2 regions of the Azospira sp. MPR-LB4 genome follow, and region 2 is predicted to be linked to the other one. Evidence: predicted binding sites of a transcription regulator. Region 2 holds the regulator's gene; the other holds the start of a gene.
What was found. The regulator sigma-54, encoded in region 2, starts transcription at its own class of promoters, with help from an activator protein. The targets are predictions, from matches to a motif close to TGGCACGCTTNCTGCTNA.
Positions count from the first base shown of each region.

Region 1 (15,577 bases), 850 kb from region 2:
GCCAGCTGCCGCCGGCCCACATCGATGTCCTGCTGCAACGCTTCCGCCGCCTGCGGGTGCCGGCCGGAGAAGTACTGATCCGGGAAGGGGACGTGGGTGATGCCTACTACCTGATCGAGTCCGGCAGCTGCGAGGTGACCCGCCGCCTCGGCAACAAGGAGGTCGTCCTGGCCCAATTGGGGGCCGGCCAGGCTTTCGGCGAGGAGGCCCTGGTGGCCAATGCCCGGCGCAACGCCAGCGTCACCATGAAGAGCAAGGGCGTCCTGCTGAAGCTGGGCAAGGAGGATTTCGATGCTTTGTTGCGGGCGCCCCTGCTCAAGGGGCTGTCCCGCGACGAGGCCCAGGATCGGGTGGCCCGGGGCGCCGTCTGGGTGGATGTGCGCTATCCGGCGGAGTTCCGTTTCGACGGCCTGCCCGGGGCCATCAACCTGCCGGTGAACGAGGTGCGCGGCGCCTTCGGCAGCCTCGATCCGAACCGGGAATACGTGGTCTATTGTCAAAGCGGACGCCGCAGCTCGGCCGTCGCCTTTCTCCTGACGCAGCAGGGCTATCAGGCCTGGTGGCTGGAAGGCGGGCTCTGGGGCCCCCTGGCCGAAACGAAGGAACAATAATGAACGCAGCACATCCCACCCCCGACAGCAGCGCCCAGGGCGACGTCAATAGCCGCCTGCTCTTTTTCAAGAACCTGCAGGCGGTCACCAACAAGATCCACGCCACCAGCAATATTGACGAGATCATGCTGGAGCTGTCCCAGGACATCTGCAATCTCTTCAATGCAGACCGGCTGACCATCTACACCGTCAGCGAAGACCGTAGCAGCATCGTCTCCAAGGTGAAGACCGGCCTCAATTCCTTCAAGGACCTGAAGCTGCCCATCACCGAGCAGAGCGTGGCCGGCTACGTGGCCATGACCCAGAAAATGGCCAATATCCGGGACGTCTACGACGACGTGGAGCTGAAGGCCTATTCCCCCAAGATGAACTTCCTGCAGGAGGTGGACAAGCGCACCGGCTATCGCACCAAGCAGATGCTGGTGGCGCCCATCAGCGACGGGGAGGGGGCTTTGCTGGGGGTGGTGCAGATCATCAATAACCGGGACGATGTGCCCTTTGCCGCCGTGGCGGAGGAGGGCGTCCAGGGCCTGGCCCAGACCCTGGCCATCGCCTTCGCCCAGCGGCAGAAGGCGGTGCCGGGGGTGCGCTCCAAGTACGACGGCCTGGTCAGCGATGCCGTCATCTCCGCCGCCGAACTGGACCTGGCCCAGCGCTCGGCCCGGCGCAAGGGGCTCGATCTGGAGGAGGTCCTGGTCAAGGAATTCCAGGTCAAGCCGGCGGCCATCGGCCAGGCACTGGCCAAGTACTTCGGCGACCCCTACGAGCCCTACCGCAGCGAGCGGGTCAAGCCCATCGACCTGCTGCGCAACCTCAAGCGCGACTATCTCGAATCCCAGCAATGGGTGCCGGTGGAGGAAACCCGGGAAGGCGTGGTGGTGGTGGCGACGGACCCGGAGCGGGTGCGCAACTCCCGGGTGGTGAACAACATCTTCCCCAAGAGCAAGGTGGTCTACCGGGTCACCACTAACCGGGAATTCCTCCAGGTGCTGGACCATTTCTTCGGTGCCCTGGCGGACGTGGCCTCGGTGGGCGACCTGCTCTCCGACCTGGGGGATGGTGACGACGAGGCAGGCGACGTTGTCGGCGACGACGTTTCTGCCGCCGCCGAGAACGAGCTGGTCAAGCTGGTGAACAAGATCATCATCGAGGCTTCCCAGCAAGGGGCTTCCGACATCCACATCGAACCCCGGCCGGGCAAGGAAAAGACCCTGATCCGCTTCCGCAAGGACGGCTCCCTGGTGCCCTACATCGAGATTCCCGCCTCCTACCGCAATGCCCTCATTGCCCGCCTGAAAATCATGTGCGATCTGGATATCTCGGAGAAGCGCAAGCCCCAGGACGGCAAGATCAAGTTCAAGAAATACGGCCCCCTGGATATCGAGCTGCGGGTGGCCACCATCCCCACCGCCGGCGGCATGGAAGACGTGGTGATGCGCATCCTGGCCGCCGGCGAGCCCATTCCCCTGGACAGCCTGGGCCTGACGCCCCACAACCACGAGACCCTGAAGAGCATCATCAGCAAGCCCTACGGCCTCTTCTTCGTCTGCGGCCCCACCGGCTCGGGCAAGACCACCACCCTGCATTCCATCCTGGGCCACATCAATACGCCGGACACCAAGATCTGGACTGCGGAAGACCCGGTGGAAATCACCCAGAAGGGCCTGCGCCAGGTGCAGATCAACAAGAAGGCCGGCCTGGATTTCGCCACGGTCATGCGCTCCTTCCTGCGGGCCGATCCGGATGTGATCATGGTGGGCGAAATGCGGGATGCGGAAACCACCGGCATCGGCATCGAGGCCTCCCTCACCGGCCACCTGGTGTTCGCCACCCTGCATACCAACAGCGCCCCCGAATCGGTGATCCGCCTGCTGGACATGGGCATGGACCCCTTCAATTTCGCCGACGCCCTGCTCGGCATCCTGGCTCAGCGCCTGGCCAAGCGCCTGTGCAAGGAGTGCAAGGAGGCCTACCAGCCCTCGCCGGAGGACATGAAGCGGCTGCTGACCGAGTACTGCGAGGAGCTGACCAACACCGACAGCTGGAAGAAGGACCCCAAAGGCTCCTATGAAGCCGTTTACCGGGACTGGAACAGCCGCTACGCCAAGGATGGCCAGTTCACCCTGTATCGTCCAAAGGGCTGCCCCGTCTGCAACGACACCGGCTACAAGGGCCGGGTCGGCCTGCACGAGCTGATGGCCGGGACCGACGGCGTCAAGAAACTGATCCAGGAACATGCCCGGGTGGCCGAGCTGGTGGCCTGCGCCCTCAACGACGGCATGCGTACCCTGAAGATGGACGGCATCGACAAGGTGCTGCAGGGCATTACCGACATGAAGCAGGTACACGCGGTCTGCATCAAATAGGAGGTAGGGCATGGATACCCTGGACGATCTTTTCCGGCGCCTGGAGCAACTCAACGAGATCGGGGCGGCCCTCTCCCACGAGCGCAACCTGGATCGCCTGCTGGAGCGCATCCTGCTGGCGGCCAAGCAGATCACCCACGCGGACGGCGGCACCCTCTACCGCATGACCGAGGACGGGCGCCATCTGCGCTTCGAGATTGTCCGCACCGACTCCCTGGCCATCGCCTTTGGCGGCAGCAGCGGCCAGCCCCTCTCTTCCAAGTTCCCCGACCTGCCGCTGTACACCGAAAGCGGCGAGCCCAACAATTCCATGGTGGCCGCCTACAGCGCCCTCAATCTGCAGACGGTCAACATCGCCGACGCCTACACGGCGGAGGGCTTCGATTTCTCCGGCACCCGGGCCTTCGACGCCCGCACCGGCTACCGCTCCCAGTCCTTTCTCACGGTGCCCATGAAGAACCATGAGAACGAGGTGATCGGCGTCTTGCAGCTGATCAACGCCCAGGATCCCGTCAGCGGTGAAGTGCGGGCCTTCTCCTATGCGGACCAGCGCCTGGCCGAATCCCTGGCCTCCCAGGCGGCCATCGCCCTGACCAACCGGCAGCTCATTTCCCAGCTGGAAGAACTGTTCGAGTCCTTCATCCAGCTCATCAACACCGCCATCGACGAAAAATCCCCCTACACCGGCGGCCACTGCCAGCGGGTGCCGGAGCTGACCATGATGCTGGCCGAGGCGGTGAATGCCACCACGGAAGGCCCCCTGGCCGACTTCAGCATGTCCGACAAGGACCGCTACGAGCTGAAAATGGCCGGTCTGCTGCACGATTGCGGCAAGGTGACGACGCCGGTGCACGTGGTGGACAAGGCGACCAAGCTGCAGACCATCTTCGACCGCATCCATCTGCTGGATACCCGCTTCGAGGTGATCCGCCGCGATGCCCAGATCCGCATGTGGCAAGCCATTGCCGGCGGCCGTGGGGAAAGCCAGGCGCGCCAGGAGCTGGAGGCGAGTCTGGCCCAGATGGAGGAAGACCAGCGTTTCCTGCAGCGCTGCAATGTGGGCGGCGAAGCCATGCAGCCGGAAGACCAAGAGCGGGTGCGGCAGATCGCCCGCCGCTACCGCTGGCAGGATGCGCAGGGCAAGGAAAACGATTTCCTCAGCGCGGACGAAGTGGAAAACCTGACCATTCGGGCCGGTACCCTGACCGAGGCCGAGCGAGAGATCATCAACCACCACATCGTCGCCACCATCCGCATGCTGGAATCCCTGCCCTGGCCCAAGCACCTGAAAAACGTGCCGGAATACGCCGGCGGCCACCACGAACGCATGGACGGCAAGGGCTATCCCCGGGGCCTGACCCGTGAACAGATGAGCGTCCAGGCCCGGATCATGGGCATCGCCGACATCTTCGAAGCCCTCACCGCCCGGGACCGGCCGTACAAGGAAGGCATGAAGCTGTCCCAGGCCCTCGCCATCATGCGGAAATTCCGCGACAACGGACATGTGGACGGGGATTTGCTCGACGTTTTCCTGAAGCAGCGGGTGTTTCTGCGCTATGCCGAGCGTTTTATGGACAAGAGCCAGCTTGACGTCGCCTAGTCAGAAAGTGCCGCGATAGGGATGTGTTGTGACAAAAAACGTCAGTTTTTGCGGCGTAGCCCCGGTGAAATCAAGGAAAAGCAAGCTGGCATCCTACTTGCTCATACTTGATTGAGGAGTTCCGGATATTCAGAGACTCCCATATATCCTTCTTCCAATAGGAGATTGTCATGAACAAGGTTCAGCAAGGTTTCACCCTGATCGAACTGATGGTGGTGGTTGCTATCATCGGTATCCTGGCCGCAGTTGCTCTGCCGGCTTACTCCGACTACCAGGCCAAGGGTAAGATCGCCGCCGGTCTGGCAGAAATTTCTGCCGTCCGTACCGCCTATGAAATGATCGCCAACGATGGCGGCACCCCGACCGAAGCTACCATCGGGCTTGACACTTCCAAGAGCGGCCACTGTACCTACACCGTGGACAACACCGGCATCTCCTGCGCCCTGAAGAATGCCCCGACCAAGGTCAATGGTCTGGCTATCAAGCTGGCCCGGGCTGCCGGTGGTGCCTGGTCCTGCGACGCCAGCGCCCTGCCCACTGATATGAAGCCGAAGGGTTGCAGCTAATCCCAGGTTTTGTGATGAAAAAGCCCGCTTCGGCGGGCTTTTTTTATGGGTGGCGGCGTGTATCAGAGCACGCTGTCGCTTCTTGCCTAACTAAGCGAATTTCAACTGCCGCTAGCCAAAATGTCGGGGCCCAGGCAGCAGCGCAACAACGTTTGGGTCTCCCCGGCCCGGACCCGGTTGGAGAACCACCATACGGCGCCCTTTTTGACCGTCCACGGCGCTTCCTGGCCGGAGAGGAGCAGGGCGGCCAGTTGGCCCAGGGTGGGCTGGTGGCCGACGATGAGGATGGTCTGCCGGCTGTCGGGCCAGCCGGCGGCCGAGAGCAGGTCGTAGACGCTGGCATCGGGCGCCAGCTTGCGGCTGGTTTCGTAGGGCAGTTCCAGGGCGTCGGCGGTTTGCTGGGTGCGCACCGCCGGGCTGACCAGGATGCGGGTGTGCTTGGGCAGGCGGGGCTTGAGCCAGGCGGCCATCTGCCGGGCCTGCTTGGCGCCGCGGACGGTGAGGCGGCGGGCCAGGTCGTCGCTGCCGACCTCGGCTTCGGCGTGGCGCCAGAGGATCAGGTCCATGGCGGTCTCCGGGGACAAAGGCGCCATCCTAGCCGCTCCGCTTTGCAGTCTTGTTGCGCTTGCCGGGGGATTTTTCCCAGGGCGCCGTCTGGGCCAGGAAATCCTCGAGGAAAGCCGGCAGTTCTTCCAGCAGCAGGTCGCTGCGGCCGCCGAGCCAGCCCATGACCAGGCCGGGCCGGGCCGGCAGGGTGGGAGCCAGCAGCTCCCGGGCGGTGGCCAGGTCGTTGAGGCGCCCCAGGTGTTCCTGCAGGCGGGCCAGGGATTGGGCGTAGGGGGCGCCGTTGCCGCCGGCGGGAGCGAGGAACTCGATGGCGTAACGCAGCTTCTTGAAGGCGATGCGCAGGCGGTGGCGGCCGGCGTGGTCCAGCTCCGCCAGGTTGCGGGCCAGACGGCTGGCCTGGCGGGCGCGGCGGTCGAGGCGCCGGGCGGCGAAATCGGCCAGGGGGCGCTGGCCGGCCGGCTCTTCCCCGAGGGCGAAGAGGTCGGCACTGAATTCCAGCAGCAGGCGGGAGTAGGCCGGCGAGCCCAGCAGGCGGCGCACCGCGAGGTGGGCGGCCTGGGAGCGGCTGTTGGCGTGCCGTTCCAGGCGGGTCAGCTCGGCAGCGCCGGGGAATGCGGCGTTCAGGGGAGGCAGGGTTTCGCTGAGGAACACGTCCCAGTTGCGGGCTTCTCCCAGGCCCCGGCCCAGGTCGCGCCAGGGGCCGGTCCAGCGTTGCCGGAAGGCTTCCGGCAGCACCGGGGCGAACAGCTTGAGCAGGGAACGCAGGCGGCGGATGGCGACCCGCACCTGGTGCACGTATTCCGGGCTGTCGCCGCGCTGGGCGCCGGCCTCGTTGGCCTGCAGGTGCTGCAGGCAGTCCAGGGCGGCGCTGCGGCAGGCGGCCAGGGGCGTCAGGTTCGTTTCCAGGGGGGCCGGGCGGGCTTTCTGGGGCGGGCTGCGGCGGCCGGTGAACAGGGCGTAGCCCCGCTCCGCCTTGCTCGCCGCCACCGGGTGCAGGGCCTGGCGTTCGCCAAGGGCGGTGGACAGTTCCCGGGCCAGGGCGAAGAGGGCGGTCTCGGGGCCGGCCAGGAGCTCCAGTTCCAGTTCCCCCAGGGGCTCCCGCTGACCCTTGCTCTGGATGGTGCCCCGGTCCAGGGCGATCTCGATGCGGGTGCCGGGTGCCGGTTCGACGATCCAGGCGAGGCGGGTGAAGTCGGTGGTGAAGGCGGCTTCCAGGCGGGGCGTGCGCTTTTCCAGCCAGCGCCGCAGGTCCCCATCGTCCACGTGGGAAAAATCGAACTGGCCGGGTGCCACCTTGGCTTCCCACTCGTTGCGCCGGGCCAGGCCGCCGCTGGCCGGGTTGGCGGTCTTCACCGTCAGCAGCCAGTCCCAGCCCTTGCGCCGGTGGCGCAGGGCCATGCGCTGGCCGAGCAGTTCCAGGTCGGGGGTGTCGTAATAGGTGTTGAGCAGCCGCTGGCGCTGGGGGGCGCTGCCGGCCAGGAGCGGATGCCGCAGGAGGCGGGCGGCGCCGCCGGGGGGCAGGCGCAGCTTGAGTTCGGTTTCGAGGGCCATAGCGGGGATTCTACACCCGGCGATTTATCCCAATATGACAGCGGCGGCTTTCCCGCCGGGCCTGTTGGCAGCAACAAAAAAGCCCCGGCAGAGGGGCTTTTTCGCGGACTGCGGGCGCCGCGCCGGCGGCCCCGGAATGCCTAGAGGTCGAAGGTGCGCAGCTTTTCCACGTCGGGGATGTGGATCTTGCGGCCTTCCACCTTGATCAGGCCCCGCTCGGAGAGTTCGTGCAGGATGCGGGAGAAGTGTTCCTGGGTCAGGTTGAGGCGGGAGGCGATGATGCCCTTGTTGGTGGGCAGGTTCACCGTGGTTTCCTTGGGCAGGTGTTCCTCGTCCGGCAGGTCCCGCAGCAGGTAGCCGATGATGCGCTGGCGGCCGGAGTGCAGGGAATAGGATTCCACGTCGGTGATGATCTGGTGCAGGCGCATGGAGAGGCCGGCGATCATCTTGCGGCCCAGCTTGGGGTCCCGTTCCAGTTCCTCGAACAGCACGGCCTTGGAGATGTGCAGCAGCTGGGAGTCGGTGAGGGCCTGGGCGTAGACGATGTAGGGCTTGTCCATGAACATCAGGGCTTCGCCGAAGGTCTGGCCCTGGCCGAGGATTTCCACCACCTTCTCGCCGCCCTGGGCAGAGGTGAAGGCCAGCTTGACCTGGCCGTAGACCACCAGGTGCAGGCCCTGGCAGGGATCGCCCTTGTGGAACAGGATGTCGCCGCGGGCCGCGTGGATTTCCCGGGTACCGCGGGCAATGCGGGCAATTTCGTCCGGGGCCAGGCCATTGAACATGGGCACATAGGACAGCAAGGCGTCGATGTTCAGATTGCTGGTGGTCACGAACGGCACTCCTCGAATGGAAAAATGGGCTCCATGGTCGCATTAGAGGCCCACGCTGACAAGCCCGGGAAGTCCCCGTCATTTATGGGGATTAGCCGCTGCCGGCGCCCGATACGGCGGCGGTCCCCATTCCCGGCAGGGGACGGGCCGGGGACGGCTATAATCGGCCCATCATTGCGCCTCTGCCGACAGCCCGGAATCCCGACTCCCCCCACTGCCATGTCCAAGCCCGATCTCTCCCGCCTCAGCCTCAAACGGGGGCCTGCCGCCCCGGCCGCGCCCCGCTCCCGCCGCCGCACCTGGCTCATCGGCGCCGCTGTCCTCGTGCTGGGCGGCCTGCTGCTGGCCTCCCTCTCCCGGCGCGAGACCGAGGTGGAGACGGTCTCCGTCACCACCGCCTATCCCTACCAGGGCGTCACCCTGCTCAATGCGGCCGGCTACGTGGTGGCCAGCCGCAAGGCCTCCGTCGCCTCCAAGGCCACCGGCCGCCTGGAATGGCTGGGGGTGCTGGAAGGCAGCCGGGTCAAGGCCGGCGAGGTGCTGGCCCGGCTGGAGAACAAGGACGTGCAGGCCCAGGCCGACCAGGCCGGCGCCGGCGTGCTGTCGGCCCAGGCCGAACTGAAGGATGCCCGGGCCGCCCTGGAGCGGGCCAAGGACCTGGCCCAGAAGAAGTTCGTCTCCGGCTCCTCCCTGGATACGGCCCAGGCCCGCTTCGACAAGGCCGCCGCCGCCGTGGCGGTGGCCCAGGCCAATCTGCGGGCGGCCCAGGTGGGGGTGGAGCAGACCCTCATCCGCGCCCCCTTTGACGGCGTGGTGCTGACCAAGACCGCCAACATCGGCGACGTCATCACCCCCTTCTCCTCGGCCCTGGAAAGCAAGGGCGCGGTGGTGACCATGGCCGACATGGACAGCCTGGAGGTGGAAGCCGACGTGGCCGAATCCAACCTGGCCAGGATCAAGGTGGGCCAGCCCTGCGAAATCCAGCTCGACGCCTTTCCCGAGTTGCGCTTCCGCGGCGAGGTGAGCCGCCTGGTGCCGACGGTGGACCGCTCCAAGGCCACGGTCATGACCAAGGTGCGCTTCGTGGACCGGGATGAGCGCATCCTGCCGGAAATGAGCGCCAAGGTGGCCTTCCTGGAAAAGCCCATGGGCGACGGCGAGCGCCAGCCCCTGGTGGCGGTGCACAAGGATGCCCTGGCGGCCGACGGCAAGTCCCTGTTCCTTATCGAGGATGGCAAGGCGAAGCGGGTGGCGGTGACGGTTGGCCGCCAGATCAACGATCTGCTGGAAGTGAGCGCTAACCCGGCGTTGCAGCCGGGAGCCAAGGTGGTGGCCCGTCCCGGCGAGCGCCTGGGGGACGGGGACCGGGTCAAGGTGGTGAGCAAGTGAGCGGCGCGGTGGACGGAAGCGCCGCCGCGGGCAGCGTGCTGAACGCTGTCGGCCATCAAGCCGGACTGGGTGCCGGGACAGGTGACACTGGCAGCGGCACCCCCGCGGCGCCCCTGATCGTCCTCGACAACCTTTCCAAGAGCTACCGCCGGGGCCAGCAGGTGGTGCCGGTGCTGGAGCGCATCAGCTTCAACATCGCCGCCGGCGAGTTCCTGGCCCTGATGGGGCCGTCCGGTTCCGGCAAGAGCACCCTGCTCAACCTCATCGCCGGCATCGACCGGCCCGACTCCGGCACCCTCAGCGTCGCCGGCCAGGACATCGCCGCCCTGGAAGAGGCCGAGCTGGCGGCCTGGCGGGCGGAAAACGTGGGCTTCATCTTCCAGTTCTACAACCTGATGCCGGTGCTGACCGCCCTGGAAAACGTGGAACTGCCCCTGTTGCTGAAAAACCTCGGCAAGGCCGAGCGGCGGGAGCGGGCCGAACTGGCCCTTTCCATGGTGGGCCTGGCGGACCGCATGGACCACACACCCAACGAGCTTTCCGGCGGCCAGCAGCAGCGGGTGGCCATCGCCCGGGCCCTCATCACCGACCCCACCCTGATCGTGGCCGACGAACCCACCGGCGACCTGGACCGGGAGTCGGCCGGCGACATCCTGCACCTCCTGCAGCGCCTCAACGACGAGCTGGGCAAAACCATCGTCATGGTCACCCACGACCAGCGGGCGGCGGAATCGGCCCACGCCATCATGCATCTGGAAAAGGGCGAACTCTCCGCCCGCCAGGAAATCCGTCCGCGCTGATCCCCGCACCGGGGCCTGCCCCGGGAGCCAATGAAAACGGGCCTGTCCGGCATGCCATGCCGCACAGGCCCGTCCTTATTGGGTGTCAGGCCGGCCGTCCTGGGCGTCTACGAAACTTCCCCCGCGGCGCCGGCCTTCAGCTTGCGGTACAGGGTATTGCGGCTGATGCCCAGGCGCCGGGCCGCTTCCGACAGATTGCCCCGGGCCGCGGCCACGGCCCGCTGGATGGCCAGGCGGGAGACTTCCTGCAGCCGGTCCGGCGCCGGCTCCGCCATCGTCGCGGCGGCGTCGGCGGCGAGGGGGCGCTGCTGCAGTTCCTCCGCCAGGTCGTCCGGCAGGTGGGGCCAGTCGATGCATTCCTCGTCTGCCTCGAGCAGGGCGGTGGCGGTGCGCAGGGCGTTGGCCAGCTGGCGCAGGTTGCCCGGCCAGGCGTAGTCGGCGAAGGCCCTGGCCACCGCCGGAGCCAGGGCCAGGCTCCGCCCGGGGGCCATTTCCGCCAGCAGCCGCGCCACCAGGGCGGAGAAGTCGCTGCGCTCGCGCAGGGCCGGCAGGGTCAGGGTGAGGCCGTTGAGGCGGTAATACAGGTCGGCGCGGAAGCGGCCCGCTTCCACCTCCTGGCGCAGGGGCCGGTGGGTGGCGCAGACCAGGGCGAAATCCACCGCCACCGGCTTGCCGCTGCCCAGGGGCGTCACCTGGCGTTCCTGCAGCACCCGCAGCAGGCGGCTCTGCAGGTTGAGGGGCATGTCGCCGATCTCGTCCAGGAACAGGGTGCCGCCGTGGGCTTCGCGCAGGCGGCCGGGGCTGCCTTCCTTGCGGGCGCCGCTGAAGGCGCCGGGGGCGTAGCCGAAGAGTTCGGCCTCGATCAGGTTTTCCGGCAGGGCGGCGCAGTTCACGGCGACGAAGGGGCCTTCCCGGCGGGGGCTGCTGCGGTGGATGGCCTGGGCCAGCAGTTCCTTGCCGACCCCGGATTCGCCGTGGAGCAGGAGGGGAATGGGTTTGCCTGCCACCTTGCGGGCCTTGTCCAGGGCCGCTTTCAGCCGGGCATCGCCTGTATCCAGCGCGGCCAGGGCGTCCTGGGGCGGGGTGCTCGCCGCGGCAGTGCCGACGGGGATGGGCGCCTTGCCGGCGTGGATCTGCAGGAACAGCCTGCCGCCGCGCCGGGTGTTCACCAGCAGGGCCTGCTGGCCCTGGCGCCGGCCCCAGTCGAGCAGGTCCTCGCTGCGGCTGTCCAGCACCCGCTCCAGGGGCGTCGCCCCCAGGTCCGCCGGCTGCAGGCCGAGCATGGCCAGGGCGGCCCGGTTGGCGCCGACGATCCAGCCGTCTTCCGAGAGGGCCAGCACCCCTTCGGCCACGGTGCCGATGCCTTCGGCCCGGGGATGCAGGTGCAGGCGGATGTGGCGGCGGTGGCGGGAGAGCAGCAGCCGGTTTTCGATCATTTGGGCGGCGGTGCGCACCAGGCCCTGGGTGTGGGGGTGGTGGCTGCGGTGGTCGCCGGAAATGTCCAGGGCGCCGAGGAGCTTGCCGGACGGATCAAGGATGGGGGCGGCGGCGCAGGTGAGGAAGGTGTTGCGTTCGAGGAAGTGCTCGGCGCCGTGGATTTCCACCGCGGCGCCTTCGGCCAGGGCGGTGCCGATGGCGTTGGTGCCCCGGTGCTGTTCGTGCCAGGAGGCGCCGGGGGCCAGGGCCACCCGCTCGGCCTTGCCGAGGAAGTCCGGGTCCCCCAGGGCATGCACCAGCAGGCCCCGGTTGTCGGCCAGCACCACCATGCTGTGGGAGGCCTGGACCTGGGCGTAGAGGTATTCCATGACCGGCTCGGCGTGGGCGACGAATTCCTGGTGGCGCTCCAGGGCCTGGCGCAGGTGCTGTTCGGAGAGGCGCGGCGTTTCCGGGTTGCGGCCCACCGGCTCCAGGCCGGCGCCGCGGCTGCGGTGCCAGGAGCGCAGCAGGCGCTCGTCCACCAGGCCGGGGGGAAGCTCGCCCTGCTCGAGAAACAGGCGTCGGGCCTGGCGCAGCAAGGGAGCGCCAGCCCGCGGGTGCGGATGGTTCATCAATGTCTCCTTCGCTCCGGCCTCTGACGGGTCGGATGGTGTGGTCCGGCGAGTATAGCCCTCTGTTTCCCCGGTGCAATGCTTTCCCCGGAAGTGTCCGGCCGGGTGTGTCATTTTGGTACAGCTGTGCCGGGACGGGACGTGCCACGGGGCGGCGGTCGCCGCCGGCGGCAGGGGGTGGTGCCTTAGGAATCAATGGCTTGGGATTGGGTGGCGGCGCTGGCACGGCCCTTGATAAGGAGAAGCCGGGCTCCCTTTCTGGAGCCTTGTTCTATCCCCATAAAAACGGAAGGAGACACCATGCTTTACGCGACCCCCGGCAGCGCCGGCGCCAAACACCAGTACAAGGCCCGCTACGACAACTTCATCGGCGGCAAGTGGGTGGCCCCGGTCAAGGGCCAGTACTTCGACGTCATCACCCCCATCACCGGCAAGCCCTACACCCAGGCCGCCCAATCCGGCGCCGAGGACATCGAGCTGGCCCTGGACGCCGCCCACGCCGCCGCCGACAAGTGGGGCAAGACCTCCGCCACCGAACGCTCCAACATCCTGCTGAAGATCGCCGACCGCATCGAGGCCAACCTGGAAATGCTGGCTTACGTGGAGACGGTGGACAACGGCAAGGCCATCCGCGAAACCCTCAACGCCGACATTCCCCTGGCCGCCGACCACTTCCGCTACTTCGCCGGCTGTCTGCGCTCCCAGGAAGGCTCCATCAGCGAGATCGACGAAAACACCATCGCCTACCACTTCCACGAACCCCTGGGCGTGGTGGGCCAGATCATCCCGTGGAACTTCCCTATCCTGATGGCCGCCTGGAAGCTGGCCCCGGCCCTGGGCGCCGGTAACTGCGTGGTCTTGAAGCCCGCCGAATCCACCCCCATCAGCATCCTGGTGCTGGCCGAGCTGATCGCCGACCTGCTGCCCCCCGGTGTGCTCAACATCGTCAATGGCTACGGCCGCGACGCCGGCATGGCCCTGGCTTCCAGCAAGCGCATCGCCAAGATCGCCTTCACCGGCTCCACCGCCACCGGCCGGGTCATCGCCCAGGCTGCCGCCAACAGCCTCATTCCCGCCACCCTGGAACTGGGCGGCAAGTCCCCCAACATCTTCTTCGCCGACGTGGCCGCCGCCGACGACGACTTCTTCGACAAGGCCATCGAAGGCCTGGTGCTGTTCGCCTTCAACCAGGGCGAAGTGTGCACCTGCCCCAGCCGGGCCCTGATCCACGAATCCATCTACGACCACTTCATGGAACGGGTGCTGGCCCGGGTCAAGGCCATCAAGCAGGGCAGTCCCCTGGACACCGACTCCATGATGGGCGCTCAGGCCTCCCAGATGCAGATGGACAAGATCATGTCCTACCTGGCCATCGGCAAGGAAGAGGGCGCCCAATGCCTGGTGGGCGGCGATCGGGCCCGCCTCGGCGGCGAACTGGCCGAGGGCTATTACATCCAGCCGACCCTGTTCAAGGGCCACAACAAGATGCGCATCTTCCAGGAGGAAATCTTCGGCCCGGTGCTGGCCGTGACCACCTTCAAGACCGAAGCCGAAGCCCTGGAAATCGCCAACGACACCCCCTACGGCCTTGGCGCCGGGGTGTGGAGCCGGGATGGCAACACCGCCTACCGCATGGGCCGCGGCATCAAGGCCGGCCGGGTGTGGACCAACTGCTACCACGCCTACCCGGCCCACGCCACCTTCGGCGGCTACAAGGAATCGGGCATTGGCCGCGAGACCCACAAGATGATGCTGGACCACTACCAGCAGACCAAGAACCTGCTGGTGAGCTACAGCCCCAAGGCGTTGGGCTTCTTCTAAAACGTCTCCTCCCTTGGCAGGGGCGCGGCCGGTGCGGGCTGCGCCCCTTTTTTTATGGTGCGGCCGGGCGAACTTTCCCGCCGGGCACCGTTCTACTCAGGCATGTCCGCCCCTACCGCCCCCGCCTTCACCTTCCCCTTCGATAACAGCTACGCCCGGGACCTGCCCGGCTTCGCCGTGCCCTGGCAGCCTGCCACCGTTCCGGCCCCCCGGCTGCTGCACTTCAACCCCGGCCTGGCCCGGGAACTGGGCCTGCCCCTGGCGGAGGCCACGCCGGATCAGCTGGCCGCCCTGTTCTCCGGCAACGCCCTGCCGGAGGGCGCCAGCCCCATCGCCCAGGCCTACGCCGGCCACCAGTTCGGCCAGTTCTCGCCCCAGCTGGGCGATGGCCGGGCCCTTTTGCTGGGGGAGGTGATCGACGGCCAGGGCCGGCGCCGCGACATCGCCTTCAAGGGCTCGGGTCGAACCCCCTTCTCCCGCAGCGGCGACGGCAAGGCCGCCGTGGGCCCCATGCTGCGGGAGGTGCTGACCGGCGAAGCCATGCACGCCCTGGGCATTCCCAGCACCCGGGCCTTGGCCGTGGTGGCCACCGGCGAGCCGGTGCGGCGGCAGCGTCCCCTGCCCGGCGCCGTCCTCACCCGGGTGGCGGACAGCCATCTGCGGGTCGGCACCTTCCAGTTCTTCGCCGCCCACGCCGGCCCGGCCCAGGTGCGGCAACTGGCCGACTACACCATCGCCCGCCATTACCCGGAACTGGTCGGGGCGGAGAATGGGTATCTGGAATTGCTGCGGGCCGTGGCCGAGCGCCAGGCCGCCCTGGTGGCCCGGTGGATGGCGGTGGGCTTCATCCACGGCGTCATGAACACGGACAACATGAGTCTCGCCGGCGAAACCATCGACTACGGCCCCTGCGCCTTCATGGAGGCCTACGACCCGGGGGCCGTGTTCAGCTCCATCGACCGCCAGGGTCGCTATGCCTACGGCCGGCAGCCGGAGATCGCCGCCTGGAACCTGGCCCGCTTCGCCGAGACTCTGTTGCCCCTCATCGATGCCGATATGGAACGGGCCGTGGCGCGGGCCACGGCCATCATCGAAGCCTTCCCCGCCCGCTACCAAGAGCATTGGCTGGCCGCTTTGAAAGCCAAGCTGGGCCTGCCCGATGGCGGGGCTGAGGCCGAGGCCCTGGGCGGCGACTGGCTGGCCCTGCTGCAGGCCCAGTCCGTGGATTTCACCCTGGCCTGGCGTTATCTGGGAGAAGCGGCCGAAGGCCGGGAGGAGCGGCTAAGAACGCTGTTCGCCGATGGCGCCGCCCTCGCCGCCTGGCTGCAACGCTGGCGCCGGCAGTGCACCGCCGCCGACGGGGAGGGGGACAACGCCCGCGTGGCCGGGGCCGCCCGGGCCGCCGCCATGGCCCGGCACAACCCC
Region 1 covers NZ_CM179521.1:3,033,251-3,048,827, forward strand. The annotation lists gene AC3QLZ_RS14305 (cyclic nucleotide-binding domain-containing protein) at 1-611, shown strand, start outside; gene AC3QLZ_RS14310 (GspE/PulE family protein) at 611-2,977, shown strand; gene AC3QLZ_RS14315 (HD domain-containing phosphohydrolase) at 2,988-4,577, shown strand; gene AC3QLZ_RS14320 (pilin) at 4,748-5,143, shown strand; gene sixA (phosphohistidine phosphatase SixA) at 5,245-5,709, opposite strand; gene AC3QLZ_RS14330 (CYTH and CHAD domain-containing protein) at 5,738-7,261, opposite strand; gene AC3QLZ_RS14335 (Crp/Fnr family transcriptional regulator) at 7,402-8,094, opposite strand; gene AC3QLZ_RS14340 (efflux RND transporter periplasmic adaptor subunit) at 8,314-9,483, shown strand; gene AC3QLZ_RS14345 (ABC transporter ATP-binding protein) at 9,519-10,283, shown strand; gene AC3QLZ_RS14350 (sigma-54-dependent Fis family transcriptional regulator) at 10,391-12,331, opposite strand; gene adh (aldehyde dehydrogenase) at 12,632-14,152, shown strand; gene AC3QLZ_RS14360 (protein adenylyltransferase SelO) at 14,255-15,577, shown strand, end outside.
Region 1: adh (aldehyde dehydrogenase) is a predicted target of sigma-54. The motif match lies at 12,552-12,569, and genes of this name have one in related genera.

Region 2 (15,577 bases):
CCTGCAGCGGCCCCGGCCGCGCATTGCCCTGGGCCTGGCCCTGGTGCAGCGGCAGCTGGCCACGGCGGCCATCGACATTTCCGACGGTCTGCTGGCTGACGTGGGTCATATCGCCGAGCGCTCCGGGGTGGAGCTGCGCCTCAACGTGGGCCAGCTGCCCCTGCTGCCCAGGGGCGTGGACCCGCTGCTGGCCCAGCGCTGCCAGCTGGCCGGCGGCGACGACTACGAACTGGCCTTCACCGCACCGGCGGAAAAACGCATGGCCCTGGCGGCCCTGGCCGCCGACCTGGAGCTGACCCTGTGGCGTATCGGCTACGCGGCCGAAGGTGCCGGGGTGAGCCTGTATGATGGCGACGGGGCGCCATTGCCTCCCGAATTCATGGATCAATTCAAGGGATATGACCACTTCCGTGCGACCTGACCTGCGCTTCCTCTTCTCCCATCCGGCCCACTTCGTCGCCTGCGGCCTGGGCAGCGGCCTCTCCCGCTTCGCCCCGGGCACGGCCGGCACCCTTTTCTCCTGGGCCGTCTATTCCCTGATCCGGCCCAATTTCGACGAAATCGGCTTCCTCGTCTTCCTCCTGGTGTGCTTCGTCGGCGGCGTGCTGGCCTGCCACCGCACCGGCCGGGACCTGGGGGTGGTGGACCACGGTTCCATCGTCTGGGACGAGATCGTGCCCTTCTGGCTGGTGCTGTTCTTCTGCCCGGTGGGCCAGTTCTGGTGGCAGACGGCCCTGTGGCAGACCACGGCCTTCCTGCTGTTCCGCATCTACGACATCTTCAAGCCCTATCCGGCCAACTATTTCGACGAGCAGGTGAAGAACGGCTTCGGCGTCATGATGGACGACGTCTTTGCCGGCCTCTACACCATCCTCTCCCTGGCCGTGCTGCACTTCGTCCTGGGGCGCCTGCTGTGAGCGGTGGACCCGCCCAGGCCGAGCTGGAGGCCCTGGCCGCCGCCGTCGGCGAAGCCCTGCTGCAGCGGGGCGAGCGCCTTGCCACCGCCGAGTCGTGCACCGGCGGCTGGATCGGCCAGTGCTGCACCGCCATCGCCGGCAGCTCCAACTGGTTCGACCGGGGCTTCATCACCTACAGCAACGAGGCCAAGCAGGACATGCTCGGCGTGCCGCGCCAGACCTTGCGTAGCGAAGGGGCTGTGTCGGAAGCCACGGCAGGCGCCATGGTCCAGGGTGCCATTGCCAGAAGCCGCGCCCAGTGGGCGCTGGCGGTCAGCGGTATCGCCGGTCCCACCGGCGGCACCCCGGCCAAGCCGGTGGGCACGGTGTGCTTCGCCTGGGCCGGCCCCGAGGACTGGGTGGCGCTGGAAACCCGCCATTTCGCCGGCGACCGGGAGGCGGTGCGGGCCCAGACCGTGGCCCATGCCCTGGACGTGCTGCGGCAGCGGCTGCAGGCGCCGGTGCTGGCCTAAGCCCCGGGCCTGGATTACCATCGGCCCATTCCCCCTTTTTCCGCGGAGCGCGCCATGAAAGGCAACACTGAAGTCATCAAGCTGTTGAACGAACTCCTGGCCGGCGAACTGATGGCCCGGGACCAGTACTTCATCCACGCCCGCATGTACGAGAACTGGGGCCTGAAGAAGCTCAACGAGCGCATCTGGCACGAGATGCAGGACGAAACCGAGCATGCCGACTGGCTCATCAAGCGCATCCTGTTCCTGGAAGGCACTCCGGGCATGACCCCGGCCAAGTCCATGAAGATCGGCAAGACCGTGCCGGAGATGCTGAAGAGCGACCTGGCCGTAGAAATCTCCGTGGTCAAGGAACTGCGTGCCGCCATGGCCCGCTGCGAGGCCCACAAGGACTACGTGACCCGGGACATGCTGCTGAAGATGCTGGACGACACGGAAGAGGACCACACCCACTGGCTGGAACAGCAGCTGAAGCTGATCGAACTGGTGGGCCTGGAAAACTACCTGCAGTCCCAGATGGGCGACGCCGCCTGAGCCGCTGCCGCCCCGCCAGTCAAAAGGCCGCCCGCGGGCGGCCTTTTGCGTTGACCGGCGCCCTTCAGCTGCGCCGCCGGGGCGGCCACAGGTCCGGCGATTCCTGCAGTTCGGAGAGGTCCTGGCTGATGCTGACGAAGTGGGTGATGCGCCCGTTGGCGTCGCGGATGGGGGCGATGGCCTGCAGGCAGACGTAGATGCTGCCGTCCCGCCGCCTGTTGAGCAGGCGTCCGCGCCAGGTCTTGCCGGCGTTGATGGTGCGCCACAGGTCGGCATAGGTGCCGACCTCGTTGAGCCCGGACTTGAGTAGCCGCGGCGTCTGTTCCAGGATGTCCTCCAGGCCGTAGCCGGTGACTTCCGAGAAGGCCTGGTTGCAGTATTCGAAGCGGCCCTGGGCGTCGGTGATGAAGACCACCGAGGGATTCTGTTCCACCGCCATGGAGAGCTTCTCCAGTTCCGCCTCCACCTGCTTGCGCTCGTGGATGTCGCGGAAGGTGCCGGCCAGGTGCCGGGCCTGGCCGTCGGCGCTGCCCACCACCTGGCCTTCGCCGCGGAACCAGCGCCAGTGGCCGTGCCGGGTGTGGGTGCGGTATTCGCAGCGGAAGCGGAGACTGCGCCCGTCGCGGCAATCCAGCAGGGCCTGCATGGCCCGGGCCCGGTCCTCCGGGTGCAGGCTGGCCTCCCATTCGGCTAGGCCGACGCTGCGCTCGGCCAGACGGTAGCCGTTGCCGTCGGCCACGGCCAGGACGAACTGCAGATTGCCTGTCTCCACCGCCCAGTCCCACACCCCCACCTCTGAGGCGCCCAGGGCCCGGCGCAGGCGCTCCTCGCTGGCGGCGAGGCGGTCCATGGCCCGGTGCAGGGAGGTGACGTCCTGGGTGATGCCGTGGATGCGCACCACCCGCTCCGCCACCACCACCGGATGGCTGCGGACCCGCAGCCAGCGTACCTCGCCGTCGCGGATGATGCGGAATTCCTGGTCGGCGGCTTCCCCCGCGAACTGCCGTTCGAAAGCGGCCAGGGTGGTTTCCCGGTCCGCCGGATGCAGATCGTCGGCCCAGCGCATGGCGTTCGCATACAGCTCGGCGGCGGAATGACCGCTGAGGCGCTGGGTGGCGCCGCTGACGAAGGAGAAACGCCGTTCCTCCGCCTCCAGGGTCCAGATGACGTCGTCGAGGGAGTCCAGCACCTGTTCCAGGCGCTCCTCCGCCCGGTTGCGGTCCTCCTCGGCGCTGCGGCGCTGCCGGTTGGCGGCGGCCAGGGCCAGGGTCACGGCGGTGAGGGAGGCGATCAGCACCTGCAGCTTCACCTGCACCAGCTGGGGCTCGATATTGGCGAAGGGGCCGGTGCCCAGGGCAGCGAAGACGGCGGCCGTCAGGGCCGTGGTGGCCAGGGCCAGGGTCACCAGGCGCAATTCGCAGCTGAAGGCGATCCAGATCAGGGTCAGCAGGAGCAGCAGGCCGGCGTAGGCGAAGGATTCGGGGGCCCGTTCGGAGAAGAACCACAGGCTGCTGAGGGCGGCGGCGACCACCGCCGCCACCGCCAGATGGCGCCAGCGGCCCTGGTCCAGGCCTTCCCGGGGCTGCAGCCAGGCCAGCAGCAGGGGGGCCAGCAGCTGGGTGCCGGCCAGGTCGCCCACCCACCAGCCGCGCCAGGCGGGCAGCAGCTGGGCCGGCTCCAGGCTGCCGCCCAGGCTCAGGGCACCGACGCCCAGGCTGGCGCTGATGGCGCCGCCCAGCACGGGGGCGCTGAAACACAGGTGCAGCACGTCCTGGGGGCGGCCCAGGCGCGGATCGAACTGCAGGGGACCCCGCAGCAGACGGTAGCCGGCCCAGGCGCCGAGGGCGTTGCCGGCGCCCATGAGCAGGCCGGTGAGGGGAGCAAAGCCGCTGATGAGGGCGCTGCCCAGGGTGGCCAGCAGCACTGCCGGCCACAGCCGTCCGCCGCCCAGGACGAGGGCGGCCAGGGCAATGCCGGCGGGGGGCCAGAAGGGCACGAAGAGGCCGTGGCCGGCAGTGCCGATGGCCATGGTCAGCTGGGCCACCGCCAGATAGGCGGCAAACACCAGCAGCAGCCCCGGGAGCAGGGGCAGGCGGGCAGCGGGGAGGGGAGCGGCGGCCGGGGGCGCCAATAATCGCTTTAGCATAATTTGCGCCATTTTCCCTGCTTTGCCGCGGTGTTCCAAGGCCTTTGATGCTGGGGATAACACGTAGTCCGGGTAACTTGGCGTAGGCCGGAGGGTTTGTGCCATAATCAGCCGCTTGATTTTGGGGAATTCAGTCATGGACGACAACAAGGCCAAAGCACTAACCGCCGCACTGGCGCAGATTGAAAAGCAGTTCGGCAAGGGCGCCATCATGAAGATGGGCGAGACCGAAGTGGACAAGGGCGTGGACGTGGTGTCCACCGGCTCCCTGGGCCTGGACGTGGCCCTCGGCGTGGGCGGCCTGCCCCGGGGCCGGGTGGTGGAAATCTACGGTCCGGAATCCTCCGGCAAGACCACCCTGACCCTGCAGGTCGTCGCCGAGATGCAGAAGCTGGGCGGCACCGCCGCCTTCATCGACGCGGAACACGCCCTCGATCCCCAGTACGCCCAGAAGCTGGGCGTGAACATCGGCGAGCTGCTCATCTCCCAGCCGGACAACGGCGAACAGGCCCTGGAAATCGCCGACATGCTGGTGCGTTCCGGCGGTGTGGACGTGATCGTGGTGGACTCCGTGGCCGCCCTCACCCCCAAGGCCGAAATCGAAGGCGAGATGGGCGATTCCATGATGGGCCTGCACGCCCGCCTGATGAGCCAGGCCCTGCGCAAGCTCACCGCCAACATCAAGAAGACCAATACCCTGGTCATCTTCATCAACCAGATCCGCATGAAGATCGGGGTGATGTTCGGTTCCCCGGAAACCACCACCGGCGGCAACGCGCTCAAGTTCTACGCCTCCGTGCGCCTGGATATCCGCCGTATCGGCGGCATCAAGAAGGGTGACGAGGTGATCGGCAACGAAACCCGCGTCAAGGTGGTGAAGAACAAGGTCTCCCCGCCCTTCCGCGAAGCCCTGTTCGACATCCTCTACGGCGAAGGCATCTCCCGCGAGGGCGAGATCATCGAACTGGGGGTGGCCAACAAGCTGATCGAGAAGTCCGGCGCCTGGTATTCCTACAAGGGCGAGAAAATCGGCCAGGGCAAGGACAACTCCCGGGAATTCCTCAAGGCCAACCCGGCCATTGCCCAGGAAATCGAAGGCAAGATCCGGGAAGCCCTGGGCGTGGCCAACCCCGCCCCGGCGGCCGCTGCCGGGGAATGACCCCGAGCCTGCGCCAGCGGGCCCTGGGGCTGCTGGCGCGGCGGGAGTACAGCCGGGCCGAACTGGCCCGCAAGCTGGCGCCCCACGCAGAATCCGAGGCTGAGCTGGAGGCCCTGCTGGACGACCTGGCGGCCCGCCGCCAGCTTTCCGATGCCCGCTATGCCAGTGAAAGGGTCGCCATCCGCGCCCGCCGCTACGGCGATGCCCGGCTGGCCCAGGAACTGCGGCAGAAGGGCGTGGCCGAGGAAACCGTCGCCGCGGCCCTGGCCCAGGGCGGCAGCGAGCTGGAACGGGCGCGCCAGGTGTGGCAGAAGAAATTCGCCGCCCTGCCCGCCGATCTGGCCGAGCGGGCCAAACAGACCCGCTTCCTCCTCAGCCGCGGCTTTGCCGCCGCCACCGTCCGCCAGGTGCTGCAGGGCGGCTGGGACGACGAGTCCGGCAGCGACTGGTAGAACCCCCGGGCGACACCTCTGGCACAATGCCTTTACGCCCCCGCATTCATAGAATCCGATAGCCCATGTCCGAGCAGAACCCCGACCTCATCGCCAAGCTTTCCGCCAACAACCTGAAAAAGCGCTACAAGTCCCGCACCGTGGTGCATGACGTGTCCTTCGAGGTGGGCAGCGGTGAGGTGGTGGGCCTGCTGGGCCCCAACGGTGCCGGCAAGACCACCTGTTTCTACATGATCGTCGGCCTGGTGCCCTCCGACGGCGGCTCCATCCAGCTGCAGAATCAGGAAGTGACCCACTTCCCCATCCACAAGCGGGCCCATCTGGGCATTTCCTACCTGCCCCAGGAGGCTTCCGTCTTCCGCAAGCTCAACGTGGAGGAGAACATCCGCGCCGTGCTGGAACTGCAGAAGCTGCCCAAGCACGAGATCGACCTGCGCCTGGAGGAACTGCTGGAAGAGCTGCACATCGGCCACATCCGCGCTTCCAATGCCGCCGCCCTGTCCGGTGGCGAGCGCCGCCGGGTGGAAATCGCCCGGGCCCTGGCCACCTCTCCCCGTTTCATCCTGCTGGATGAGCCCTTCGCCGGCGTGGACCCCATCGCCGTGCTGGAAATCCAGAAGATCATCCGTTTCCTCAAGGACCGCAGCATCGGCGTGCTCATCACCGACCACAACGTGCGTGAGACCCTGGGCATCTGCGACCGGGCCTACATCATCAATGAGGGCCGGGTGCTGGCGTCTGGCCGCCCGGATGAGATCGTTTATAATGAAGACGTCCGAAAAGTATATCTGGGCGAGAGCTTCCGTCTCTGACGAGCCCAGTCTCCGAGTCTTTCCCTCAACCCGCTCATTGCCGCCGGCCCCTTCGGCCCCGGGTCCATGAAACCAACCCTCCAACTCAAACTCTCGCAGCACCTGGCCCTGACGCCACAGCTGCAGCAGTCCATCCGGCTGCTGCAACTGTCGACGCTCGAGCTGGAGCAAGAGTTGGAGAAGTATCTGCTGGAAAACCCCCTGCTGGAGCGGGAGGACGAGAACTACGAGCCCTCCTACAGCGGGAGCGAAGGCGAATACGCCGGCAGTACGGCCGAGGCCGCTGCCGAAGGCCCGCGGGAAGGCGATAGCGGCGAATCCGGTGAAGGCGCCGACAGTCATGGCCCCGAAGAAGTCCGGGACGACAGCCGGGACAGCCTGGGCGAAGGCGAGGACTGGTTTGCCGAAGGCAGCTACCCTTCCGCCTCCCGCGACGAAGACGAGGATTCCGACTTCCAGGAAGTGCAGGCCGCCAACACCTCCCTGCGCGACCACCTCAACTGGCAGCTGGGCCTGATGCAGCTCTCCGAGCGGGACCGGCAGCTGGTCAGCTTCCTCATCGAGGCGCTGGACGAGGACGGCTACCTGACCCAGCCCCTGGAGGAGCTGCAGGAAGCCCTGCCGGAAGAGCTGGAAATCGACCTGGACGACCTGCAGATCGCCCTGCGCCACCTGCAGCACCTGGACCCGACCGGTGTCGGCGCCCGTACTCCGGGCGAATGCCTGGCCCTGCAGCTGGAAGCCCTGCCGGCCGACGAGGTGCGGGACCAGGCCTTGAAGCTGGTGCGCCATCATCTGGAACTGCTGGCCGGCCGGGACTTCACCAAGCTGAAGAAGCTGCTGGGCTGCGACGACGAGCGCCTGCGCGCCGTCACCAACCTGGTGAAGAGCCTCAACCCCCGGCCCGGCGCCCAGTACGCGCCCCTGGATGCCCGCTACATCACCCCGGACGTGGTGGTGAAGAAGGTGCGCAACCAGTGGACCGCCAGCATCAATCCGGACGCCTACCCGCGCCTACGCATCAACCGGCTCTACGCCGAGATCCTCTCCAAGCAGCGCGGCTCCAGCCTCTCCGGCCAGCTGCAGGAGGCCCGCTGGCTGATCAAGAACGTGCAGCAGCGTTTCGACACCATCCTGCGCGTGTCCCAGGCCATCCTGGACCGCCAGCGCCAGTTCTTCGAACACGGCGAGGTGGCCATGCGTCCCCTGGTGCTGCGGGAAATCGCCGAAACCCTGGGCCTGCACGAATCCACCGTCTCCCGGGTGACCACCCAGAAGTACATGGCCACCCCCCGGGGCATTTTCGAACTCAAGTATTTCTTCGGCAGCCATGTGGCCACGGATACGGGGGGCGCCTGTTCGGCCACCGCCATCCGGGCCCTGATCAAGCAGCTGGTGGCGGCCGAAGACCCCAGAAAACCCCTTTCGGACAGTCAAATATCCGAAATTCTTGGCCAACAAGGCATTGTTGTGGCGCGTCGAACCATTGCAAAATACAGAGAAGCGCTCAACATTTCGCCGGCCAACCTACGCAAGTCCATCTAAAAAAGGAGCGAGCCATGAACCTGCACATCACCGGACATCACCTGGAAGTCACCCCGGCGATCCGCGACTACGTCACTGCCAAGCTGGAGCGGGTTACGCGTCACTTCGACAGCGTCATCGACGTCAACGTCATCCTCACCGTGGAAAAGCTGAAGCAGAAGGCTGAAGTCACCGTGCGCGTGCCCGGCAAGGACATCCACGTGGATGCCGAGGATGCCGACCTGTATGCCGCCGTGGACACCCTGATCGACAAGCTGGACCGCCAGGTGCAGAAGTACAAGCAGAAGGCCCAGGATCACCACCGCGACACCATCAAGAATCACATCGAAGAGTGATCTGATTCCCTCTCCGGGACTGGGACGAAAGGCATAGGCGGCGGGGTCGTTTTCCGTTATGATCCCGCCACTTTTCGCCAGGTATCCTGCCTGAATCCCAGTCTCCAACCGGCCCTGCCGCCGCCATCCCGCTGTTCGGGGAAGGTTCCCGCCCCATGGATCTGATCGCCAAACTCCTCCCTCCCGCCCACATCCTGCTGGACCTCGAAGCCAGCAGCAAGAAGCGGGCATTCGAGCAGGCCGGACTGCTGTTCGAGAACAACCTGGGCATCGCCCGGGCCACGGTTTTCGACAGCCTCTTCGCCCGGGAAAAACTCGGTTCCACCGGCCTGGGCCAGGGGGTTGCCATTCCCCACGGCCGCATCAAGGGGCTCAAGGAAGCCGCCGGCGCCTTCATGCGCCTGTCCGCCCCGGTGCCTTTCGATTCCCCCGACGGCAAGCCCGTCGGCCTGATGTTCGTGCTGCTGGTGCCGGAACAGGCCACCGAGCAGCATCTGCAGATTCTTTCCGAGCTGGCCCAGCGTTTCTCCGACCGGGCCTTCCGCGAGGCCCTGGGCGCCTGCGACAACACCGACGACGCCCACCGCCTGTTCACCGACTGGGGGAACCATGCGGCAAATCTCCATCAGCCAGCTGTTTGAGGACCACCAGGACAAGCTGTCCCTGACCTGGGTCGCGGCCCAGGGTGCCGAACGCTCCATCGAGATCCGGGAGCGGGGCAACTACGGCGCCGACGTGGTCGGCCACCTCAACCTGATCCACCCGGAACGCCTGCAGGTCATCGGCGCCGCCGAGTACCAGTGGCTGAGCCGGGTCAATCCTGAGCGCCTCAAGGCGCAGATGAACGAAATCTTCGCCGCCCAGCCTCCTGCCGTCATCGTCGCCGAGGGCCTGGAAGTGCTGCCGGCCGTGCTGGAGGGCTGCGAGAGCACCGGCACTCCCCTGTTCACCACCGCCAAACCCTGCTCGGCCGTGATCGACCTGCTGCGCATCTACCTCTCCCGCCGCCTGGCGGACACGGTGTCGGTGCATGGCGTCTTCATGGACGTGCTGGGCATGGGCGTCCTCATCACCGGCGATTCCGGCGTCGGCAAGTCTGAACTGGCCCTGGAACTGATTTCCCGGGGCCACGGCCTGGTCGCCGACGACGTGGTGGAACTGGCTCGCATCGCCCCCGCCACCATCGAGGGCCGTTGCCCGGGCATGCTGCGGGACTTCCTCGAAGTGCGGGGCCTGGGCCTGCTAAACATCCGCACCATCTTCGGCGAGACCGCCTCCCGGCGGAAAATGAAGCTCAAGCTGATCGTGCACCTGCAGAAGCCGGTGGCCGGGGTGGATGCGCCGCGCCTGCCCCTGGATGCCCAGACCCAGGAGATCCTCGGCGTGGCCGTGCGCAAGGTGGTCATTCCGGTGGCCGCCGGGCGCAACCTGGCGGTGCTGCTGGAGGCGGCGGTGCGCAACAGCATCCTGCAGCTGCGCGGCATCGACAACATGCAGGAATTCATCACCCGGCAGCAGAAGCTGCTGCTTGACGACGATATTTGACGAACGCATAGTGGTGATCCCTGCCTGACCACTGACGGAGACACCATGAAAAAGATGCTGCTTGCCCTGTGTTCCCTGGCCTGTATCGGCCTGGCTCCCATTGCCGGCGCCGCTGACGCGGCCAAAGCGCCGACGCCCCAGCAGGAGCGCATGAAGAACTGCAACAAGGAGGCCGGCGAGAAAGGCCTCAAGGGCGACGAGCGCAAGGGCTTCATGAAGACCTGCCTCTCCGGCAAGACCGCCGACGCTCCCGCCGCCAATGCGGAGTGCCAGTCCAAGGCCGCGGAGAAGAAACTGGCCGGTGCTGCCAAGGCCTCCTTCATCAAGAAGTGCGAAGCCGACAGCCAGGCTGCCAAGTAAGCCCGGGGCGGACTTCCCGCAAAAATGCCAGCCGATTGAAGGCTGGCATTTTTTTTGACAGAATGGCCTGCCCCATTCCCCCAATACCGCCCCGACGCCGGGCATTTCCCTGGAGCCCGAGATGCAGCCAGCCCTTCTGCGTGCCGCTTCCCGCCTGCTCTGCTGCGGCCTGCTGCTGGCGGCGACCGGCGGTGCCCGGGCCTTCAGTTTTTCCGAGGAGGAGAAGCAGGACGCTGCCGAGGACGAGGGGCGCCGCGGTCGCATCGCCCAGAATCTGGCCGCTCCCTGCAAGGCGGCGTTGCGCAACCAGGGCATCCTGGTGGCCCTGGCCGACCAGACGGCCGATGGCTATCAGTTGCAGGGCAGCAAATACGGCCGCCACGCCGCCGTAATCAACCAGAAGCTGAAGGCTCTTGGCCTGAAGACCTACACCGCCGAGGAGCAGCGGGCCCGCATTGCCCAGGCCGAAATGGAGGCCTACTTCCGCAACGACCCGGACGCGGCATTGGCCGCCTCCAGCAAGCTGGGTGCTGCCTTCGTGCTCAAGGGCGGGGTTTCCACCCGCACCGCCTACAACCCGGTGGTGCGTCTGCCCGAGGTCTATGTCACCATGCATTTCACCCTGGCGGCGGCGGACGGCCGCACCATCTCCACCGCCACGGCCAAGGCCGAATCCTATTCCGGCAGCGACACCGCCGGCATGGTCCTGGAGCTGGTCAATGAGCAGGCCGAAGAGGTGGTGGCCAAGCTCTACAACGATTACTGCCGGGCTGCCGGCAAACCAAAAAAATAAACCTACGGAGTCTTCCATGCGTCAGCAAATCGCCCCCATTGCCCTGGCCCTGGCTTTTGCCGGTTCGGCCTTCGCCCAGCCGGTTTTCGAGAGCCCGTCGCCTACCGCCGGCAGCGACACCTCCAAGCAGGCCAACGAAATGGCCGACAAGGCCATGTACAAGCCGGTGGAGTACGCCAATGCGGCGAAGAAGGGCCCGGCCCTGGTGGTCATCCCGGGGGAGGTGAAGTCCAACAACGCCTCCTTCACCCAGAAGTACGGCCCCAACAACATCGCCGACTACGCCGAACTGGAACTGGGCAAGGCCAACTTCAAGATCCTCGAACGCTCCGACATGGGGCCCCTGCTCAACGAGTTCACCCTGGCCTACACCATGGGCGACCCCAGCGCCGCCCGCAAGCTGCTGCAGAAGGGCAAGTTCAAGACCACCAAGTACGTGGTCAAGTTCGACATCCTCAAGGCCGAGCAGGTGGCCCAGGCCCAGCAGGGCTTCGACGGCCGTGCCGTGGGCAAGCTGCTGGGCGTCTTCGGCGCCTTCTCCGGCTCCATGGGCGGGGCCCAGGCCGGTGCCGTCGGCGAGACGGTGGTCGGTTCGGTGCAGACCCAGGAAAACACCGGGGTGTGGATCATCGGCATGCGCTACAAGATCATCGACGCCAACACCACCGAACAGGTGGCCACCGGCTATACCGAAGAGAAGATGGAGCTGGGAGCCAAGGGCTCGTCGGTGATGGGCGTTTCCTCCGGCGCCTCCGGCGGCCTCACCCTGGACAGCATGGTGCAGCGCCTGGTGCAGAAGAACGTCTGGGAAATCGACAGCAAGTACAAATAACCTGCCGCCGGGAGAGCCGCTATGGCCGAGGCTATGCCGCCCAGACTGGGCAAGTACGAGGTCCGCCGAGAGTTGGGGCGGGGGGCCATGGGGGTGGTCTATGAGGGCTTCGACCCGGGCATTGCCCGGCGGGTGGCCCTCAAGACCGTGCGCCGGGACCAGCTGGAGAAGGACGAGGCCCAGGAGCTGCTGAGCCGTTTCCAGCGCGAGGCCCAGGCCGCCGGGCGGCTCAACCATCCCAACATCGTCGCCATCTACGAGTATGGCGAGGACGGGGGCACCGCCTTCATCGCCATGGAGTATGTGGAAGGGCGGGAGCTGAAGGACTATTTCGACAAGTCCGAACGCTTTTCCCTCAGCGAGATCGCCCGCCTCATGGGCGAGCTGCTCTCCGCCCTGGACCACGCCCACGGCAACGGCATCGTGCACCGGGACATCAAGCCGGCCAACATTTTCATCCTGCACAACGGCCAGGCCAAGGTGGGGGATTTCGGCATCGCCCGCATCGAATCCTCCAACCTGACCCAGGCCGGCTCCGTCCTCGGCACTCCGGCCTACATGTCGCCGGAGCAGTTCATGGGGCAGACGGTGGACGGCCGTTCCGACCTGTTCTCCGCCGGTGTATTGCTCTACCAGTTTCTCACCGGGGAAAAGCCCTTCACCGGCCAGCTCACCACCATCATGCACAAGGTGTTGAAGGAGGACCCCATCGCCCCTTCCGAGCTCAACGTGCAGGTGCCGCGGCGTTTCGATGCGGTGGTGCGCAAGGCCCTGGCGAAGCGGCCGGAGCAGCGTTTCCAGAGCGCCCGGGAATTTGCCGCCGCCCTGCAGCAGGCCATGGCCGGCGGCCCCGAGGAGGAGGCGACCCTGGTGGCCGATGAGGTCACCCTGCTCTCTGCCGAGGCGGAGCGGACCCTGGTCTCCGGGGCGGCAGGGCCCGCCGCAGCCGGCGAAGCCACCCGGGTGGTGCCATCGCCAGCGGCCAGCAAGGACGCGCCTTCCAGCCATGGCATGGCCGGGACGTCCGTCCCGCCTGCCTCCCAGGCCGTTGCCAAATCCCGTCTGCCCTATGCCTTGGCGGCGGGGGCGGCGATCCTGGTGGCGGCCGGTGCCGGCTACCTGTACCTGGGCCGCGGCGGCGACGGATCGGGTTCCCCGGCAGCGTTGCCGACGGCTTCGGTAGCGGCGGCCGACAACGGCACCATCGTCATTTCCGCCGTGGGCGTGGCCGATCCCAGCGATTCCCGCCTGGCCGGCGATCCGGCCCTGCTGCAGGCCGCCCTGCGGGAGGATGCCCGTCGCCAGCTGGTGGAAAAGGCGGTGGCCCTCAACGTGCAGCCGGCCTCCCTCTCCCGCTACTACGATCTGCTGTCTGCCCGCCTGCTTTCCCGCAGCGGCGACTTCATCGAATCGGTGCTGCAGGAAGAGGCGCCACAGCAGGAGGCCGGCGGTCTGGCCACCCTGGGCACCCGGGCCGTGGTGCGGGTGCGGGAAGTGCAGAAATCCCTCAACCAGATGTCTGCCGAGGAGCGGGTGGATTTCATCCGCAACAACGGCGACCCGAAAATCTCCGTCACCATCAACACCCGGGGCGAAGCCGGCGACGCCGTGCGTTCCCCCATCGCCGAGAACATCCTCAAGGAGCGGGTCCAGTCCTTCGGCTTTCGCACCTGGGGCGATGCCGCCAAGGGCCAGCCGGGGGCCGATTTCGCCATCGTCGGCGAGGCCCGCTTCAAGAAGCTTTCCGCCACCCTGCAGGCTTCCGGCCTGACCATCGAGAAGTACGTCATCACCTCGTGGACGGTGAAGTGCATCGACCAGGCCAGCGGCGAGGAAATTTACTTCAACACCACCCTGCCCCAGAACGGCAGCTGGGCCACGGAAGAGGCGGCCCTGAAGGATGTGGGCCGGCTGGTGGGCGAGGAGTTCTCCAAGAGCTTCTTCCTGCAGCACTTCCGTTTCGCCGGCCAGAAGGTCCGCTTCCGCTTCGGCGCCCTGCCCGACAAGGCCCTGCTGCCCAGGTTGCAGCAGGAAATGAACGGCCTGCGGGCAGTGCTGGGCACCCGTCTCGACGGCGAGGTGGTGGAGGCGGAGCTGTCCGGCAGCCTGCCGGCCACGGCGGAGCTGGCCCAGGCCGCCGTCCTTGCGCCCCTCAACCGCAAGCTGGGCCAGCCCTGCTTCAGCGTGGTATCCACCGCCGGCAGCGAGGTGACGGTGGGCCTGGACAGCCGTTGCAGCAGCGCTGCCGGCCTGGCTCGCCTCAACGAGGCGCCGCCGGCCGCCCTCTACGAAGCCACGCCCGGGCGCCGGGCCGAAGTGGTGAAAAACCCGGCCCTGCTGAAGAAGCTGGAAATCTGAAGACGCTCCTGGGGACAGGCCCAAAAAAAAACGGCCGGCAGGCATGACGCCTCCGGCCGTTGGCTTTGGTTGGGGCCCGCTTACAGGTATTCGAACTGGGCCACTTCCATTTCGGTGCTGCCGCTGGCGGCGGTGTGGCCGAAGGCCACCAGGCCCTTGTTGCGCAGGACGATCTCCTCGCGCCGCAGGAACACTTCGGCCTCGCCTTCGAAGGCGACGAAGGTGCCGTTGGTGCTCTGGTCGATCAGCACGTACTTGTCGCGACGGCGTTCGATCTTGGCGTGGCTGCGGGAGGCCTTGCGGTCCTCGATGACCACGTCGTTCTCGCCGCCGCGGCCGAAGGTCAGGGTGGAGGTCTTGTCATCCAGCAGATAGGCCTTGCCGTGGTGCCGCACGCAGAGGCGGGTCACGGTGCGCAGGGGCTGGGTGGGGTCGATGCTGGGAGCCTTCATGGTCAGCTCCTCGGTCTCCTGCCACAGCACCTCGACGATCTGCATTTCCTCGGCCTTGCCCTTCACCGGCAGCCGGTCCACATCCCGGGTCGAGGCCCGCAGCAGCGGCGAGACGGTAGCCAGGCTCTGGGCGTTGGTGATGATCTGGCCGGCCTTGGCCAGACCGGCCATGCGGGCGGCGGTGTTCACCGTGTCGCCGAAGAGGTCGTTGTTCTCCTCGATGGTGGGGCCGAAATGGAAACCCACCCGGATGTTGAGCTTGACCCCGGAAACCGGCGGCAGGTCCAGGACCCGCTGCTGCATGTCCATGGCCGCCTGGAAGGCGGCGTCGGCGGTGGGGAAGGCCACCATCAGTTCGTCGCCGATGGTCTTGATGATGCGCCCCTGGTAACCCTCGACGGCCCGCTCCATGCGCTTGATGCAGCGATCGACGGCGTGCAGGGCTTCCGTGTCCCCCAGCTTCTCGTAGAGCCGGGTGCTGCCGGAAATGTCGGCAAACAGTACCGCCAGTTCTGATTCGGTACTACTCATGCCATTACCCCCCTGAATGACTGCGACAGCATGACTCCAACTACCTGAACTGCACGTATTATCTTCGTCATATTATTGATTTATGTTGATTTTCCCTGAACCGGCATCATAGCAAAGGGCTCAGGCCCCAGCCACTACGGGCAGCGGAAAATCGTCCCCGTCCAGGGGACCCCGGGGCGCCAGCATGGGGGGCAGCTCCGGCGGATCGAACAGGGTGTCGCCCTCGGCCGCCGGGGTCAGGCCGGCCTTGAGACCCTTGAAGTCGAACAGCTTGGTGTCCGCCAGGTGGGAGGG
Region 2 covers NZ_CM179521.1:2,187,624-2,203,200, reverse strand. The annotation lists gene thiL (thiamine-phosphate kinase) at 1-421, shown strand, start outside; gene AC3QLZ_RS10435 (phosphatidylglycerophosphatase A family protein) at 411-917, shown strand; gene AC3QLZ_RS10430 (CinA family protein) at 914-1,429, shown strand; gene bfr (bacterioferritin) at 1,484-1,963, shown strand; gene AC3QLZ_RS10420 (PAS domain S-box protein) at 2,028-4,109, opposite strand; gene recA (recombinase RecA) at 4,246-5,268, shown strand; gene recX (recombination regulator RecX) at 5,265-5,720, shown strand; gene lptB (LPS export ABC transporter ATP-binding protein) at 5,786-6,532, shown strand; gene AC3QLZ_RS10400 (RNA polymerase factor sigma-54) at 6,599-8,077, shown strand; gene hpf (ribosome hibernation-promoting factor, HPF/YfiA family) at 8,092-8,412, shown strand; gene ptsN (PTS IIA-like nitrogen regulatory protein PtsN) at 8,568-9,053, shown strand; gene hprK (HPr(Ser) kinase/phosphatase) at 9,022-9,957, shown strand; gene AC3QLZ_RS10380 (PsiF family protein) at 10,003-10,317, shown strand; gene AC3QLZ_RS10375 (hypothetical protein) at 10,439-11,110, shown strand; gene AC3QLZ_RS10370 (hypothetical protein) at 11,127-11,942, shown strand; gene AC3QLZ_RS10365 (serine/threonine-protein kinase) at 11,964-14,300, shown strand; gene AC3QLZ_RS10360 (adenylate/guanylate cyclase domain-containing protein) at 14,381-15,283, opposite strand; gene ttcA (tRNA 2-thiocytidine(32) synthetase TtcA) at 15,404-15,577, opposite strand, start outside.